2 regions of the Halalkalibacillus sediminis genome follow, and region 2 is predicted to be linked to the other one. Evidence: a T-box and tRNA genes for the amino acid it is inferred to sense, from the RefSeq annotation. Region 2 holds a T-box; the other holds one or more tRNA genes.

Region 1 (9,416 bases), on a different contig from region 2:
GCTCAATCATTGTGACAACTGGCGCCGAGTACAAAAAGTTAGGTGTACCAGGTGAAGAAGAATACAGTGGACGCGGTGTATCTTACTGTGCAGTTTGTGACGGAGCATTCTTCAAAGAAAAAGAATTGTTCGTCATCGGTGGAGGCGATTCAGCAGTCGAAGAAGGTGTGTATTTAACTCGCTTTGCGAAAAAAGTGACGATTGTACACCGTCGTGATGAACTACGTGCACAGAAGATTCTTCAACAACGTGCATTTGATAATGAGAAAATCGATTTTATTTGGAATACCGAAATGAAAGAAATTAAAGAGAAAGACGGAAAAGTTGGAAGTGTCATCCTTCAAAACAATGAAACTGGTGAAGAATATGAGGCTCCGATTGAAGGTGTGTTCATCTATATTGGTATGATTCCACTCAATCAGCCAGTACAAGGCCTTGGAATTACGAATGATGAAGGCTATATTGTGACAGATGATAATATGAAAACCAATGTCCCTGGAATTTTTGCAGCTGGAGACATCCGTGACAAATTGCTTCGTCAGATCGTAACTGCGACAGGTGATGGTAGTATTGCTGCCCAGTCTGCACAGCATTATATCGAGAATCTGATGGAAGAATTAAAGGTAAGTCAGTAAGAAGTTTTAATCGTAAATGCTTCTTAATAGCGCTGTAACACGACTGAAACATTTTTAGGGTACAATAGTATTAATAATTGACCCCCTTTATTCAATATATAGCTTCATGAACACAGGTAGTGACTATAAGCTGCCTGTGTTTTTTTGTTTTATTTTAGAGGTTTGTCGATAGTTTGAGTTGTTGATTGCAAATCATTGTTGGTTTAACTGCATCTATTTAGAGGTTAACTGCACCTAAAGCAAATTTAACTGCATCTATTTGGAGTTTAACCGAACCTAAAGCATGTTTATTAGAACCTATCCAGTTTTCAAATTGGGTTCGCACAAAATTCAATATGAAACACCCGGGGTAGTAGTCATAAGTGTGTATAGGGTGTATAATAATGTAAGAGAGATGATAATACATATATGGGGTGATTACGTTGCAGCGAGTGACCAATGCTTTATTGATCGAGGGTGATCGCGTGTTATTGATAAAAAAGCCCCGGCGTAATTGGTACGCCATCCCTGGTGGAAAGATGGAGCCGTGTGAAAATATCAACGAAGCAGTACATAGAGAAATCGTTGAAGAAACCGGTTTTCATGTTATTGAAATGCAGTTGAGGAGTGTTTGTACTTTCTTGATCCACAATGACAAGGATTTAGAAGATGAGTGGATGATGTTCACTTTTTTAGTGAAGAACTATAATGGAGAACTTCTTTCAGAAACAGAAGAAGGCACACTGGAATGGGTGCCGATATCAGAGCTAGGTCGATATCCTATGGCTAAAGGTGATTATTCGATTATCAGTCATGCGCTTAATGGTGATGCTCGAGTGATGTGTGCTACTTTCCACTACTCCGAGGAATTTGAGTTAATAAAAGAGAAGATAGACGTCTAATAATGAATAAAGGGGATTGTCATGGAAGAAGCAAAAAATGTGGAACTTGTAATAATTACAGGAATGTCTGGAGCAGGAAAAACAGTCGCTGTACAAAGTTTTGAGGATTTGGGGTACTTTTGTGTAGACAATTTACCACCTGCATTGCTTCCGAAATTCATCGAATTGATGAGAGAAAATAGAGAGAACAAAAAATTAGCAGTCGTCATGGATTTAAGAGGTCGTGAGTTTTTTGACGCGCTTTATGAAACATTGGATAAATTGGGAGAAGAAGATTGGATTACAGAACAGATTCTATTTTTAGATGCCGATAATCAAGCACTAGTCTCCCGTTATAAAGAATCACGTCGCTCCCATCCATTAGCACCTAATGGGTTGCCTTTAGAGGGGATCAAGAAGGAACGTGAAATTTTAGATGAGTTGAAAGGTCGCGCTCAAATTATCATCAACACATCTGACTTAGCAGCAAAAAGTTTAAAAGAGCAGATCATTAAACGTTTTAAAGAGAAAAAGCAAAACGTATTTTCTGTTCAAGTCGTTTCGTTCGGTTTCAAGCATGGGGTACCGATTGATGCAGACCTAATGTTCGATGTGCGATTCTTACCAAATCCTCATTATGTTGAATCGATGAGAGATCTTACAGGACTTAATCAAGAGGTTTCTTCATATGTTTTCAAGTGGAAAGAAACACGCAAATTTTATAAAAAATTGATCGATTTGCTGATGTATATGCTTCCTTATTATGTACGGGAAGGAAAAAGCCAATTAGTGATTGCTATTGGTTGTACAGGCGGTCAACATCGCTCTGTAGCATTAGCCGAAAAAATTTCTGAAGCGATTCAAAAAGAGTACACCTCTCACGTGTACCATCGTGATATAGAGAAGAGAAAGGGAAAGAAATAGATGACCAATGTGAATGGGCCGAAGGTTGTTGTTATCGGCGGGGGAACAGGTTTACCAGTTCTATTGAGAGGCCTTAGACAATTTCCGATCAACTTATCAGCCATTGTCACTGTCGCGGATGACGGTGGGAGTACAGGACGCTTGAGGAATGATTTATCCATTCCAGCTCCTGGAGATATAAGAAAAGTCATCGCCTCAATGTCAGACGTCGAGCCCACACTTTTGAAATTGCTCGAACACCGTTTTGATAATGGGGATGGACTATCTGGTCATTCTTTAGGGAATTTGATTCTTGCTGGGATGACCAATGTCACTGGTGACTTTTATAAAGGAATAAAAGAAATATCAAAGGTTTTCAACGTCAAAGGGAGGATTTACCCTATTGCGAATGAAAACATGTACCTAGTGGCAGAATTCGAAGATGGAACTGTTGTACGTGGGGAATCAAGTATTGCGGAAGTAGGAAAACCGATTAAAAGGGTTTTCTATGAGCCCTCGCAGGTCCAACCACTGCCTGAAGCGGTGAAATCAATCGAAAACGCTGAATTGATTGTCATAGCACCGGGTAGTTTATACACGAGTATTTTGCCGAATTTAATTTCCCCGGAAATAAAAAATGCATTAAAACGAACGAAAGCCAAATCTGTTTACGTATGCAACATTATGACTCAACATGGAGAAACGAGTCACTATAAGGCATCGGACCATATTCACGCGATACATAGACATGTAGAAGACGAGTTCATGGATATGATTATTATGCATTCGAATTCGATTGAACAGGATATTCGAATGGAGTATGCGAAGCAACAAGCTGAACCGGTGCAGTGCGATGAAGATAACCTTCGCGAAATTGGCGTCGAAGTTATTCAAGGAAATATCGCAAATCTGCAAAAAGACGGTACATTGAAGCACAATGAGCATAAAATCGCAAAAATACTTTACGAGTTGTTATAATTAAAGGATAGAAGTTTTAAAGAATGAAGGAGAATGATTATGTCATTCGCATCAGAGACCAAAAAAGAATTGACGAACATAGAGATTGACGACTGTTGCAAATCATCTGAATTAGCTGCTTTGATTCGTATGAACGGATCATTATCTTTTTCGAATCAGCAATATATTTTAGATGTCCAGACGGAAAACGCAGCGATTGCTAGAAGAATTTATACACTGATCAAAAAGCTGTACGATTCTCCTGTAGAGTTGTTAGTGCGGAAAAAAATGCGTCTGAAAAAGAACAATATCTATATAGTTAGAATGTATGAGGGTGTTAAAAGCTTACTAACTGATCTAGAAATATTAGAAGAGCCTTTCACTTTCAAGAGGAATATCTCTGAAAGGTATTTAGAAAAAGACTGTTGCAGGAAGTCTTATCTGAGAGGTGCATTTTTAGCAGGCGGATCTGTTAATAATCCTGAAACGTCCTCTTACCATTTGGAGATTTTCACATTTTATCAGGAGCATAACGAAGCACTATGTGAATTGATGAACAAATATCGCTTGAATGCGAAGACTCATGAACGCAAAAAGGGTTATATCACTTATTTAAAAGAAGCGGAAAAAATAACTGAATTGCTTATTTTAATCGGTGCTCACCAAGCGTTATTAAAATTTGAAGATATCCGTATTCTCCGCGATATGCGTAACTCCGTGAACCGGATTGTCAACTGTGAAACAGCGAACCTGAATAAAACGATTGGCGCCGCATTCAGACAAGTGGAGAACATTAAATATATCGATCAAACGGTCGGTTTAGAGTCCTTACCAGAAAAACTGAGAGAAGTAGCCCAGTTGCGTATTGACCACCAAGATGTTTCGTTGAAGGAACTTGGTGAGTTATCTACCAACGGGAAAATCAGTAAGTCAGGGATTAACCATCGTTTGAAGAAAATTGATGAGTACGCCGAGAAATTAAGAAAAGGTGAACTCTTGGAAAACTAGTCATCAGGCGTTGTTCAAATGGTTAAAATCATGTATAATGAAGCAAATAAAAACGCTTACAATCTTGTGAAGAAAACCACTTGAATGGAGAGGGGTAGAAGTTTTGGTTGAAAAGGAAATTACGGTTAAACTAGAAACAGGACTGCAAGCCAGACCTGCTGCAAAGTTCGTACAAGAAGCAAATCGATATTCCTCTGATATTTTCTTAGAAAAAGACGGGAAACGTGTAAACGCAAAAAGCATCATGGGTGTTATGAGTTTAGCAATCGGCTCCAATGAAGTAGTTGCGATCAGCACAGAAGGACCTGATGAAGATCAGGCGCTAGAATCTTTAATTACTTTAGTTGAAAGTGAATAATTGTGAGTTAATGTGCACGGACTAATCAGGGCCGTGCGCATTTTTTAATCCAAAATAAGTGGGAGGGATTTGACTTGGACTCTAACAGAAAAGTCATTTTGTTCATTGCTACAAGTTTGGATGGGTTTATTGCTGACCCTGATGGTGGAATCGAGTGGTTACAAAAAGCAGAAAGTGTTGGTAATGGTGATAATGGATTTGGAAGGTTTTACGATACTGTGGATACCCTTTTCATGGGAAGAAAAACGTACGATCATCTTATGACTTTAGTCGATGAATTTCCTCACCAAGATAAAGAAGCTTATGTATTTACACGATCCGATCGAAGTACGGAAGAGCATGTGAACTTTGTGGATCAAGATATGCCTACCTTTGTTCAAAACTTGAAGCAACAAGAAGGAAAGAATTTGTGGTTGGTGGGAGGCGCGGATTTGACTGATGAGTTCATGCAGAATCAGTTGATTGACGAGATGATCATTACGATAATCCCGGTGGTCTTAGGAAAAGGAATCCCGCTGTTCAAATCAACGGACTTTTCATATGACTTGGAGTTACATTACACGGAACGGTTCGGTGACTTCATGCAACTTCACTATAAAGTAAAAAAATAGACTACCGATCAATTCGGTAGTCTATTTATGTGCTTTCAATTATTTTTGCATTACATCGTCAACTAAGCCATATTCTTTCGCTTGTTCAGCAGTCATGAAGTTGTCACGATCTGTATCGCGCTCAATGATTTCCATTGGTTGACCTGTGCGTTCGGAAAGAATTTTATTCAATTTCTCGCGCATTTCAACAATGCGTTTCGCATGGATTTGAATGTCACTAGCTTGACCTTGCGTACCACCTAATGGTTGGTGAATCATTACTTCACTGTTTGGTAGTGCGTAACGTTTTCCTGGTTCACCCGCTGCAAGTAGGAAAGATCCCATAGATGCAGCCATACCAACACAAATAGTTGATACATTAGGTTTAATGAACTGCATAGTGTCGTAAATAGCCATTCCAGCTGTAATCGATCCACCTGGTGAATTGATGTATAGTGAAATGTCTTTATCCGGATCATCTGCAGCTAAGAATAACATCTGAGCAACGATGGAATTTGCCACATTGTCGTCTACAGGGCCTCCAAGCATGATGATACGGTCTTTAAGTAAGCGAGAATAAATATCGTAAGCACGTTCTCCGCGGTTTGTCTGTTCAATGACTGTAGGTATTAAGTTCATAAAAAATATGCCTCCCTTATTCCTTATCTTTGATTTAACATCTTTATCTTACTTGATTGGTCAATAAAGGTCAAACAAAATGTTCACCTTTTACTATATGCACCTTTAACAATTTTCCCAACATCAAAAGCAAATAAACGTAGCAATTACTACAACATTATCATATGTCAGTGAAAATCAGAAAAGACGAGCTTGAATTATATTTGTAGAAAACGTATAATTACTATTGCGATTTAAACACGCCCTCGTGGTGTAATGGATAACACGCAAGATTCCGGTTCTTGTAATGAAGGTTCGACTCCTTCCGAGGGCATACATAGGTGTTTGAAGGTCACTTTTAAAACCTTTAGAATCTCCCTAATCCCTTTAATATCAAGGGTTGGGGAGATTTCTTATTTTTCGAGTCTACGGAGGAGGTTATACGATGGGGTACATATTATTAATCATTAACACAATAATCATTATATTTTCCTATTGGTTTGTGACGGGGGGATATGACTATTTATGGGATTTTAATTCAACATTAGAGGAAATTATGTTAGCCATAATTTTTTTGGCTGTCATTTATTTGGTGTTTTGGGGTATGGTTGGTGTAATAAAAAAAAGAGCCCCACACTTGTTCAAAAACACACTGGTTTGGTTGGCAGTAACTCCTAATATTATTGTTGCAATTCTATTATTTGTGAACGCCTACTATACATCGCTGGGGGTATATTCAGCTTTTTTGGGACTAACTGTTTTAGTTTCTGTGGTAGTAATCCCTACATTGATTAATAAAATCTAAAAGCATCAATTTTTACCCCCACGATTTGAAGGTGGCCTGTTGCTTTTCCGACTGACAAGATGTGTTAGTGTCGACGTTGGTCACAGGACGTGACCGAACCAAGTCGACCCGCAGGAGTCTCGCGTTTTTTCTATATCAATGATAAATACAACAATGAGCTTTAACAGAGCCTTTCTTATAAATAACATTGTTTGCGAAGGGGGCATGTCCGTTTAGAGAAGTTATACTTTAATGTACTCTTCACTTTCTTTAGATGAGAAGGAAACTTTGTTTCTACCCGTTTGTTTTGCTCTATATAACGCTTGATCTGCCTCTTCTATAAGCATTGAGGGTCTTTCGGTTGTTTCGTTGTAGCTGGCTACCCCTATAGAAACTGTGATTGAAATGGCTTGACCTGTAGTCAATTCAAATGAATAATTTTTGACTGCTGATCGAATTTTTTCGCTTAAATCTGAGGCTCTTTTTAAGGGACAATCTAAGAGAATGATTGTGAATTCTTCTCCACCATTTCGACTAACGATATCATATGGTCGAACAGTATTTTTTAAGATTTTACTCAAATTGATAAGTACTTGGTCGCCCTCTTTATGTCCATAAGTATCGTTCACTTTCTTGAAATGATCGATATCAATATATAATAGGGAGAGGCTCTCACCTTTTTCCTCTGCTTGAGTACTAATAACGTTAAACGTTTCATCAAACCTCCGGACGTTATGAAGTCCTGTTAATCCATCAGTAGCTGCCTCAGATTTGTATTTATACAAAAGCCTGTGGCTTCTCCGGACAAACTCGACCGTGTAGAATGAAACAAAACCAGCAAAGTATGAAATGATCCAGTAAGAGACAATCAAAACGAACAATCGATCAAAATTGGGTAATAGGTAAGAAATAAAAGCTGCAAATATAATATTGGAAGCTGTTATTGATAGAAAGATCTTTTTCTTCTTAGATAAAGAAAGTCTTATGATTAACAGTGTTGCAGCAGTAATAAGTATGATTAAAGCAAAAGCAAAAAAAGCAGACATAGTAAACCCTATTAAAAAACGCCCCAAAATAATGCAAGTCATCGTGATAATTGCTGGGATGGCGCCACCATAATAAGTTACCATAATAACGGGGATATGGCGTAAGTCGATGAACGTCTGGTTAATTTCAATACTATATAGCATGAGAATGTTGCTTAAAATACCTCCAAGCATACCCACTATAAATTTACTTCTCAATGGTGAAGTAAGGGTCAAGGGTGTAGAAGAGGTTGATTGAGTATATAAAAATATTGCTGAAATCAAAATTGCGAAATTAGATAAAAGCTCTTTAAGTATTATGTGAATCACCTTTATTCAGTTAAAACTTTTGTTTAATAATATAAGCTACCAAAATGAAATGTTTGTTTTATTGTAAACAGAGTAATGAACAATAAAATGACTAGTTACATATTATACAATTTTAAGAGAGGGTCAAACGTTAACAGTTTGAACATTTAGTGACTTAAAGATAGAAAGCATTACAACTATGTTTGCTAAGTGATCGCAACCACATGAAGAACATCAATATACAGAGGGGTTGCATTAGAATAATGAAAAAATGCCGCTTAATATGATAGTATTTGTAGCTGAATCATATAAAAGGTTGATTATCTGAGTAAATCGAATTAATAATAGTGGTGATTATTCATGCAAAATCATTCAATGACTGATATACTTCAAAGGTAAGAAAAAAGAACTATCTTAAATGTACTAAAATAGGCTATGTTGAATAGTTTTAATTATCAGCACATTGGGTACAATTTTTAAGACTAACTAAAATACTTACTAATGAGGTATATACTTAAATGTTAAAAAAACGCATGTACATGTTGCAGGACCTGCCAGATTTCAAGATCGTAAGAAAAGATTTGAATCCAAAGCTTGTTCAATACTTCTATGAAGACCAAATGTTGGTTGACCTAGCTATTTATGAAGCATATACAAATGCGTTCATTCACGGTAATAAAAGAAATACTGATAAAATGATTCAAATTACCCTCTTATTTTTGCATCATTCGATGATTATTCGGGTAAGGGATGAAGGAGAAGGATTTTCTCATAAGCAAGTGAAGGAAAAAGCAATGAAAAGAGTGAATGCTCCTCTTGAAGACCAATTGGATCACGGAAGAGGATTAATCATAATGCACCAAATGATGGATAGTTTGCATTTTTCCTCTTCAGGGAATGAGGTCATCATGAGAAAGTGGTATACTTCTAATCGTAAAGGGGATTAACGATGACAGATAGATTAACTGTGTATTTTTACACCAAGGCGAAATGTAAATTGTGCGACGAGTCGAAAGAGTTACTGCAAATGCTACAAAAAGTGTATCATTTCAATATAATCGAACAGAATATATATCAAAATGAAAGATTACTTGATGAGTATCATTTATCGATTCCTGTCGTTCGCATTGATCAAGATGAGTTGACTGCGGAAGACATGGATATTGTAACAATGGAAGATTTCATTACTAAACGGCTGCATTAAAGAAGCGTTAATTGTTAAATACGCTTCTTTTTGCTATCATATAGAAAGAAGAAATTTTTTTGGAATGCGTGGGACGTTTTTTGTCTATCGCAAGGACTTCAAACGACCAATGAGGTTTAATCGGTCCCACTTTTCCGCCAATTAGTGAAGGACTACCTTCTAGTT
Region 2 (9,416 bases):
TATGCTACATTAGTGAATGGATATTTATGTTAAGATGTAGTGGTTACAACATTTGGACTTACATAGTATGAGTAGAAGGAATAAAGTTGGGGAGTGTATGCTCTCTAGTATAGAAGAGGGGGGTTCGGTATTAATAATTTTGAGATGAATTTTTTCGCTGAAGATACCAATGTAGTGTTAGTTATTTCCAATTTCCTGGCTTGGGTGATAATAACGGCTATAATTCTTATTTATTATAAAAAGTTAGAAGACAAACCAAGACTATGGAAGGCTCTCCTGATAGCATTTATAGGGATGTTTACTTTTAATTTTGATTTAAATATTCTACAAACATTGATAAGTATCCCAATCCTGCCACTGGGTGTCTGGCTTTTGATGATTATTTTCAGGAATAAAGAGGATAGATGGAATGTTTATCGTCCTTTTGCTTGGTTAGGATTTTTTAGTCAATTTATTTTTATATTAACTGTGTTAATATCGATGCCTCTAAATAACTTACTATACCCTCAAGATCAACTTTCTACATACATATCGAATGCTGAAGATGCATCCCTCATTTCCACTCATTCTTCTGGAGAGGAAACTTCATTAAAAACAGGAAGTTTAAATAAGGTGTTAGAAAAAATGGAACAAAACCCTATCTATAGCCATGAGTGGTATCACAAGATGTCCGGAAACTTTGATAATATGAAGGTTGATGAAAAATTCCCTTATGTTTTAATAGGAACCGATCCGAAATGGGGGAGCGGGATTGAGAGTGTTATTTACCTTGAGCGAGATGGCAGAGGACTACTAGTTACATCACAAAAGGGCCAACATTATTTCCGTTCTGAGGAATCTCTTCTAGAGGAGGGTAGTCAATGACTAAAAAGAGAATTTCAGTCATCGTGATTATTCCTATAATTTTAGTATCTCTATTTATAATCTATTTTATTTATTTTTCAAAGCCAACTGCCCTCCCGGCGGATGATGAATTAGCAAATCAGATAAATGAAATCTTTCCGGAAGCAAATGTAGAGACGATTCAGGAAACAATTTACTTGGATCAAGAGCATGTATATGTTCCATTCATATCTAGCGAGAATAATTATGGTTCAAGCTATTGGGTATGGGAAAGTCGTAATTGGAAACCGATGAAGATAGATATTGGGGGAGAACCAACTGCTTGGACGATAAATAAGGAGGAACCTTCTTCATACATTGTTTGGAATATACATCCGGATGATAAAGTTAGCTATGCGAATTTATCAATGATGCGGGAGCGAGACTTTCAGATTTCTCACACTGAGCATCATTATAGCCCGAGCATTCATATGAAAGAACAAATATCTTTAAAGGAACAACCTTATGGTGTGCTCGTGTTTCCAGAGCAATGGCAAGCTTTATTGACTCAAGAGAACAAATTGATATCGTCACAAAATTCCCGGGATATCAATACTAGTGTTTTTTTGGATGTTAGACTTCATTTTGGTTGGACACCATTTAACGAGAACGATGATATAATTTTCCCGGAAGAATCTATAAGCAATAATGGTTTCATTAATGGAAATATAGAAACGAATTTCGTGGAATATGTTGAGGAACCTCAATTAGAGAATTAGCTTAGTAATTATTTCCGTTCAGATAAGTCGCTGTTGGAGGAGGGTAGAAATGACTAAAAAAAGAGTTTCAATCGTTGTCATCATTACATTTATTTTAATATCTCTATTTCTTGTCTATTGGTTTTATTTTTCAAAGCCGACAGCCCTCCCGGCGGATGATGAATTAGCTAAGCAGATGAATGAAATCTTTCCGGAAGCAAATGTAGAGACGATTCAAGAAACAATTCAATTGGATCAAGACCATGTATATGTCCCATTTATATCTAGCAAAGATACCTATGGAGCAAGCTATTGGGTATGGGAAAGGCGTAAATGGAGGCCGGTGTATATAGATACAGTTGGAGAACCAATAATTTGGATGATCGATGGGAAGAAACCATCATCATCCTTTATTGTGTGGAATCTTCACCCGGACGATCAAATCAGTCATGCTAATTTTGCTTTGGTGAGGGAACGCGGCTTTCATATTTCGAACAATGAACATAATTATACTCCTCGTATTCAAATGGAGAATGAAGTTTCTTTGAAAGAGGAATCATACGGTGCACTCGAACTACCTGAAGATTGGCAAGCTTTTTTGAATCAAGAAAATAAACGTGCTTCCTTACAAAAATCACATATTAATACTACTAGTATTTTTCCGGACATTGGTTTATATATCGGGTGGACACCATATAACGAAAAAGATGAAATAAGTTTCCCGGAAAGTTCTGTAAACGGACATGGTTTCTATAACGGGGACATCGAGACTGATTTCGTGAGATTTATAAATGAATCGGAATTAGAAGAGTAGCTGTTCTAGATGTACTTAGCGACCATTAAGCCTAAGGGAAGCACATCCTAGCAGGTTGTAAACAGAACGGATTATGATTTTCGAAACTTTTTGTATAGATTCATTACTAAATACTAATGAATTTCTTAACAAAAAAGGAGGTGCGATATGCACCTCCTTTAATATTGATTTAAATTTAGTATGATTTTGCACCTAGATATTTCGGTGCCCAGTAAGAGTTATTCATGTCGCTTACTGTAACTCCTGTTGATGAACCAGCGTGAACGAATTCACCGTTACCTAGGTAAATTCCTGCGTGAGATGGGCCTGGTTTGTATGTTTCGAAAAATACGATGTCCCCACGTTCAGGAGATCCTGTACTTTCACCTGCATTCCAAATGTCGCTAACGGTACGCGGTAGGTCGACCCCTTCTTGAGCGAATACGTACTGTAGATATCCACTACAATCGAAACCAGACGGGGATGTACCTGCCCAAACATATGGAGTACCTACGTGTTTCATAGCTTCATTGATTAATGATTCTGTAGAAGAAACTTGATCTGAAGTTGAACCATATGAACTTGTTGTCGCTTCGCCATTTACTTTTAAGGTCTGTCCAGCATAAATCAAATCACTTGAAAGGTTATTTAGTGATTTCAAGCTCGAAACGGTTGTGTTATAGTCTCCAGCGATTCTTGATAATGTATCACCTGATTGTACTGTATAACTTGTCGTTTTAGTTGCCGTGCTCGTGGTTGTTTCTTCAGTCGCGGACCCTGATACTTTAAGTTGTTGTCCGACTAGGATAAGGTTTGATGATAATCCGTTCAGCTGCTTTATGTTACTTACTGGTGTGTTGTATTTACCTGATATATGAGATAGTGTGTCTCCAGATTGTACGGTATGTATTTGTGTATTCTGTTCTACTTCTACGTTGTTGTTATCTGTATTGCTGATAACAAGTATCTGTCCCGGGTAAATCATGCTTCCTGATATGTTGTTCAATGATTGTAATTCTTGAACACTTGAATCAACTTGCTGTGAGATCTTCCATAAACTGTCGCCTGATTTTACAGTGTAAGACTCCTCTGCATGAGCGTATGTTTGCCCTGCCACGACTAATCCTGTTGTCAACGCCAATGTTGTAATTGTCTTCTTGATGATGTCGTCCTCCTTTGATGTCTAGACACGTTTTGCGCCCGATATATGCATTTTATAGGAGGATATTACAAAATAAAAGAGTAATTTCTTCCTTCACTTTAACGCAATTTCCACAACCGATGCGTGGTAAGGGGTGAGAGGTGTATCGCGACCATAGGACTATTTTTAAAGTATAAGTCCTTTGTCCTGCGTAGTGTGACAGTTTGTTATGTAATTGAAATATAACTGTAAAATAATCAACTAATCTATTAATATTTTATTTCTATTACTGTGGAGTTAAACAGATACTTAGTAAATGATTGGTAAATTTATGGTATCATAGATTAAATTTAAAAATTGATTGACCCTATTTGCAAAATAATAGAAAAATCTATCCTAAATTTACAGATGTAAATTATGTGGCATATTTATGAAACTTTAATTAAATGGAGAACGTACTATTTTGCTAGAAGAGGTGATACATATGGGACACTTAATGCTCTTGCTTTTTGCAGTCTTGGTGGGGTTAACATTGCGCCTCATAGTAAACGGACAATTTGAGATGGACCAATTTCTCTTAATTTTATTGTGTTCGTTAGGGGCAGTTGGGATTTTGCTTTTCGAAAAAAATCAGATTAAAAGGGATCGAAATTTTGTTCCTAATCATTCAGGAAATCAGATGGTCACAAGAATGAGTAATAGACTGGTTTCAAGCTCAAAGCAAATCTACGATTATAATAAATTTATTGGTACATATCGACGTTTTTATAATAGTTCATGGAAACGGTTCGTTGCTGGAATTATGAGGAGACCAGGCCATTGGTACCTGAATCTATCATTTTTATTTTCCGATGGAGAAGAATACATATTTGTCGGTATTAATGAAAATAAGTTGCACGGAAACCAGAAGTGGAAAGTATATCGTGGTGACGAGGAAGTTGGTTTGGTGAGGACAGATCTCTCAATAAAAAATGCTTCTAAACTAAAAGAAAGTCTCTTTCTTGAATATGACCATAAGACTTATTGGTACAGGTCATTTGGTATTGGTTCAAAAACTGAGGTCAGTGTGGATGAAAATACTGTAGCATCAGGTGAAAGGGCTCGGGGGTTTGTATACCAGTTTACACCTAGCCATGGCACTGAGCATGACGCCAAAATGTTATGTATGGTTTATATTCTATTTAACTATCAGTTTGGGCAATAAACAGAAGTGAAAAAACATAAAGGGTTTGGTGAGTTAAGTTGAGCAAAAGTGAAAAGGTTGTACTTACAAATATGTGTATGATATATGAAGGCGATCGTATTTTGGTTCAGGATCGCTTGAAAAGTAATTGGCCAGGCATTACCTTTCCTGGAGGCCATATCGAAAAAGGAGAATCATTCACTGAATCCGTTGTTAGAGAAGTACTTGAAGAAACGGGTTTGAAGATTGAAAACCCATCTCTGTGTGGTGTGAAACAATTTCAAACGAAGAATGATGAGCGATATATTGTGTTCTTTTATAAGACGGACAAATTTACTGGAGATTTGGCATCATCAGATGAAGGTGAAATTTTTTGGATTAATAAAGATGATTTGCATGAGTATCAGTTGGCTAATGATTTTGAAGAAATGTATAAAGTCTTCGAATCAGAAGAATTGAGTGAATTTTTCTATGATCGAGCCGGAGAAGAGAATGTTTTAAGGCTTTTATAGGCCAACTTTATCAAGTGCTAGTAACAAGGAGTTAATATAATGGAATTTACCCCAACAAAAGATTTTGAACTAATTGCTAGATTAAATGAGTATGTCCACGGTTTACATCACTCCCTTTTCCCTGAACGATTTCAGCCCTATAACTATGAAAAGTTTCAGGTGTTCTTTGAGGAAATGGTTGATAAAGAGAACCATTATTTTTTCAAAGGTGTCGATGGTGACGAGGCATTCGGTTATGTATGGCTTGAAGTGAAGGAACAATCCGAAAGTATCTTCAAAAAAAGATATTCTTGTGTCTACGTTCATCAGATTAGTTTAAAGAAGAATAAAGAAGGTAGAGGGTATGGAACTTTTCTGATGGATCAAGTCATTAACTTCACTGCAGAGCGAAAAATCAAGTTTATTGAGTTAGACTACTGGATTAAAAATGACCGTGCAAGAATGTTTTACGAAAAGCATGGCTTTGTGAGAACTAGAGAAATAGTTTGCAAAGAATTGTAATGAGGATTCAATTCCCTATACCTGGATGGAGGTATCATTGTGCCTGAATTCGAAGATTACATGAATGAGGAACCAGCAGATTTATTTATCAAAGACATCGGTTTTTCTGAAGGTGAAGAAAAACCACCACTAAGGATCCAATTGCAGCGCGGTCACATTGGCGATGAAGCAGGGCGTACTATCTTGGAAAGTAAAGAAGTGGTTAAGTCGAGTCCATATGTGATGGATGATAGTATAATACAAGTAGATTTTTATTGGTATATCAGTTATTCAGTTGTTGAGGAAAGTTATTCTCCATTTGATGAGTATGAAAAATATAGTGGAGGTATGTTTCGAATTTATTCTCAATCGAGATTTATAGATTACATCAAAAAAGGTACATTGGCACACCATTTACACCCAACAGAAAATATTAAGCATTATCAAATTCCGACCTTGAACCACCTCATTGATGTAGTTGCGGTAGAGAACCCGGTTGTAAGTGAAATAAAGGTGAGTGATCTGAACATTTAAAGAAGTTTGGCTATCATCGGTCTAGAAATGTTGAATATATTGTAAGAAAACCTTGCATTAGTAAAACCAATTGTATATAATTTCAAATAATATAATTTTTCGGTGATGAAGAGAGTAATTATGATCAAGTTTCAAGCGAGTTAGGGTTGGTGGAAGCCTAATAAACTTTTCATAACGAACCGCACTTCTGAGATACCTCCTGAAACAAAAGTAGGGTAGGTCGGGTTATTCCCGTTATCAATTATTTGAGTTGGTTCTATAATGGAACAACAAGAGTGGTACCACGGGTAATCTCGTCTCTGTATAAGAGGCGGGATTTTTTTATTTTATATAAAGGAGGTTGTTTGGATGAATTTAGTTGAAACATACGCAGATTGTATTGTTCAAAATCTCGACGGAAAGTTGGGTAAGCAGGAAGTAATAGGGTTGATTGAAAAGCCCAAATACAAAGAACAAGGAGAACTAGCCTTTCCTTGCTTCGCTCTAGCAAAAATATTGAAGAAATCACCTGCTCAGATTGCGAACGAATTAGCTGAAGAATTTAATGATCCACTTTTTGAAGAGGTTGTGGCTGATGGCCCTTATTTGAACGGATTTTTAAACAAAGATTATGTCAGTGAGATCACTTTGAAGAATATAATTGAGGAGGGGGAGAAGTATGGCTCACATACTATTGGTGAAGGAAAAAAGATTGTGTTGGATGTTTCGTCACCTAATATCGCTAAGCCATTTTCTATGGGTCATTTACGTTCAACAGTTATCGGAAATTCGCTCTCAACAATAGCTGAAAAGTGTGGTTTTCAGACGGTCAAGATTAATCATATTGGAGATTGGGGTACTCAGTTTGGGAAATTAATCGCTGCTTATAAATACTGGGGTGAGGAACAAAAGGTACGGAGGAATCCCATTAAAGAATTATTGGATCTTTACGTTAGGTTTCATGAAGAAGCGGAATACAAACCAAAACTAGAGGATGAAGCAAGAAAGTGGTTTAAAAACTTAGAAGAAGGAAACGAAGAAGCGTTGCAACTATGGAAGTGGTTTCGCGATGAGTCTTTGAAGGAATTTGAGAAAATTTATCAGCTATTGGATGTGGAGTTCGATTCTTTCCATGGAGAAGCATTTTACAATGACAAAATGGTTCAAACGATTGATTTAATTTCTAACAGGGGGTTACTTAAATACTCCGAGGGTGCTGAGGTTGTTGAATTGAGTGAATATGATTTACCTCCTTCTTTAATCAGAAAGTCTGATGGAGCTACTTTATATGCAACAAGAGATTTGACGGCTGCGATCTATAGATATAACAAGTTCCAATTTGATAAAGCGATTTATGTGGTGGGTCAGGAACAGAGTATCCATTTTCAGCAATTATTTTTGGTACTTGAGAAGATGGGCTATGAATGGGCTAAAAACATGCAGCATGTATCATTTGGTTTTATTCTTAAAGAAGGCAAAAAGATGTCGACCAGGAAGGGGAAAGTTGTCCTCTTAGAGGAAGTTATAAAGGAGGCAATTGATCTGGCTGAAGAAAATATTAAAACTAAAAATCCGCAGCTAGAAAACAAAAGAGAAGTAGCAAAGATGGTCGGTGTAGGAGCTATCATCTTTCACGACTTAAAAAATCACCGTAAAAACAATGTAGAATTTTCCCTTGATGACATGCTGAGATTTGAAGGTTCGACAGGGCCATATGTGCAATATACACATGCAAGAGCAAAGTCTATTTTAAAGAAGGCTGAAGCGAACGAAGTGATGAAGTCACCGCAAGGAATTTCTGATGAATATGGTTGGCAGGTAGTAAAACAGCTGATGGGGTTTCCTGACGTTGTAGAACGCAGCCACTTTCAGAATGATCCATCGCATATTGCAAAATATCTATTAGAACTCTGCAGAGATTTCAACAAGTATTATGGTCAAATAAAAATTCTTCAAGAAGATGATCAGTTGGAGAGTAGATTAGCATTAGTTAAGTCAGTAACAATTGTATTGAATGGTGGGCTGAAACTTTTAGGGATAAAAGCACCGGCTAGGATGTAAAATCACAGTGGAAAACTGCCAGCTGACGAAGTGGGCTCTTACGACAGCTGGCATTTGAATGTAGTAAGCGAGTAGGATAACAGGGTTATTTCATGTGCGCTTTAACCTTTTTAGGTATCATTACAACTTCTGTATTTAGATCAACAAATCCAAAAGAGGGGTCAATGCACTCCTCCCAATATTCAAGATGCTTTTTTGCGATCCAGTTCTCATTTTCGGTAATTTCTACCCCACCCTTTCCTTGAACGGAGTACCAGTACAAATATTCTTCACCATTGAGCACTTCTCTGAAAATTGTTTCGACGTACATTTTTTCGATTTCTAATCCTTCCTCAAGCTCGTCCATATGAGCTCTGAGGAAGTTCAACCACTCATCAACTTTATGGGATTTCCCATTTTTTACTTTGAATCGGGTCAATTCAATTTCCATAATTTCATTCCACCTTTAATTCTTTACCCAATACTTGGTACAATCTTTGCTTCGATCCATGAAACCATATTCAATCATATATCTTCTTAATGTCGCGAAGTCGTTGAATTTTGATTTTAGGACTTCATTCACTTCTTTCTCAGAATAGACTTCATTCGATTTAAAAGATTTTAGTATTTGCTGAAGCACAATGATTTTACGTTTTTCTTTACTTGGAAATGTTGATAGTGGACCTTCAACACCCTCATCAAAATAGGTAGATAATACTTTCTCTTTTTCTTCTACTGTAATTGTATATCGTTCATCCACCATTTTTGCCCCCTTATGGATTCCAACCAAACTATTTTTGTTTTCCTTTTCATCACTTTTTAAAAGGTTCATGATTGCGAGGAATACCTTCGCTTGCTTTTCTTTTTCTCTGAATTTAAAACGATGATTTCTGATCGTAGAGGGGCTTCCGCTGTCCAACTCTTTGACGATTTCCTTATCAGCCAAACCCCTTTTGAAATAATGAAGAAGTTCTTTTTGGTGATCAGATAATCCGGTATACTTTTTATCCATACTCAACAGAGAATCGAACATGGAGTCGTGATCGTCTTCAATGTGATATTGAACCGCTTTTTTCGCTTCTAAAAGTACATCGCCTCGACGGTAAATGACTCCGCATTCAAAAGGTTCGTCACAAACGAGGCATATGTATGTTTCGTTCTGGTCGTCATAAAT

Evidence for each region. A T-box is a leader RNA that pairs with one kind of tRNA and senses whether it is charged. The one in region 2 lies ahead of argS (arginine--tRNA ligase), so its partner is inferred to be a tRNA-Arg.
Region 1: it has a tRNA-Arg gene. The T-box ahead of argS (arginine--tRNA ligase) is inferred to sense a tRNA for this amino acid. The anticodon was not compared.

What each region holds. Positions count from the first base shown of each region.
Region 1 covers NZ_PJNH01000002.1:549,747-559,162, forward strand. The annotation lists gene trxB (thioredoxin-disulfide reductase) at 1-635, shown strand, start outside; gene CEY16_RS08850 (NUDIX hydrolase) at 1,067-1,516, shown strand; gene rapZ (RNase adapter RapZ) at 1,538-2,419, shown strand; gene CEY16_RS08860 (gluconeogenesis factor YvcK family protein) at 2,420-3,376, shown strand; gene whiA (DNA-binding protein WhiA) at 3,416-4,363, shown strand; gene CEY16_RS08870 (HPr family phosphocarrier protein) at 4,467-4,721, shown strand; gene CEY16_RS08875 (dihydrofolate reductase family protein) at 4,796-5,332, shown strand; gene clpP (ATP-dependent Clp endopeptidase proteolytic subunit ClpP) at 5,372-5,950, opposite strand; tRNA gene CEY16_RS08885 (tRNA-Arg) at 6,192-6,263, shown strand; gene CEY16_RS08890 (hypothetical protein) at 6,375-6,734, shown strand; gene CEY16_RS08895 (GGDEF domain-containing protein) at 6,956-8,068, opposite strand; gene CEY16_RS08900 (ATP-binding protein) at 8,566-8,994, shown strand; gene CEY16_RS08905 (glutaredoxin family protein) at 8,997-9,251, shown strand.
Region 2 covers NZ_PJNH01000004.1:114,765-124,180, forward strand. The annotation lists gene CEY16_RS13030 (hypothetical protein) at 175-864, shown strand; gene CEY16_RS13035 (hypothetical protein) at 861-1,601, shown strand; gene CEY16_RS13040 (hypothetical protein) at 1,651-2,394, shown strand; gene CEY16_RS13045 (C40 family peptidase) at 2,570-3,514, opposite strand; gene CEY16_RS13050 (tubby C-terminal domain-like protein) at 3,999-4,718, shown strand; gene CEY16_RS13055 (8-oxo-dGTP diphosphatase) at 4,757-5,209, shown strand; gene CEY16_RS13060 (GNAT family N-acetyltransferase) at 5,249-5,710, shown strand; gene CEY16_RS13065 (hypothetical protein) at 5,750-6,223, shown strand; T-box leader at 6,317-6,527, shown strand; gene argS (arginine--tRNA ligase) at 6,572-8,263, shown strand; gene CEY16_RS13075 (DUF6176 family protein) at 8,349-8,693, opposite strand; gene CEY16_RS13080 (DUF2087 domain-containing protein) at 8,709-9,416, opposite strand, start outside.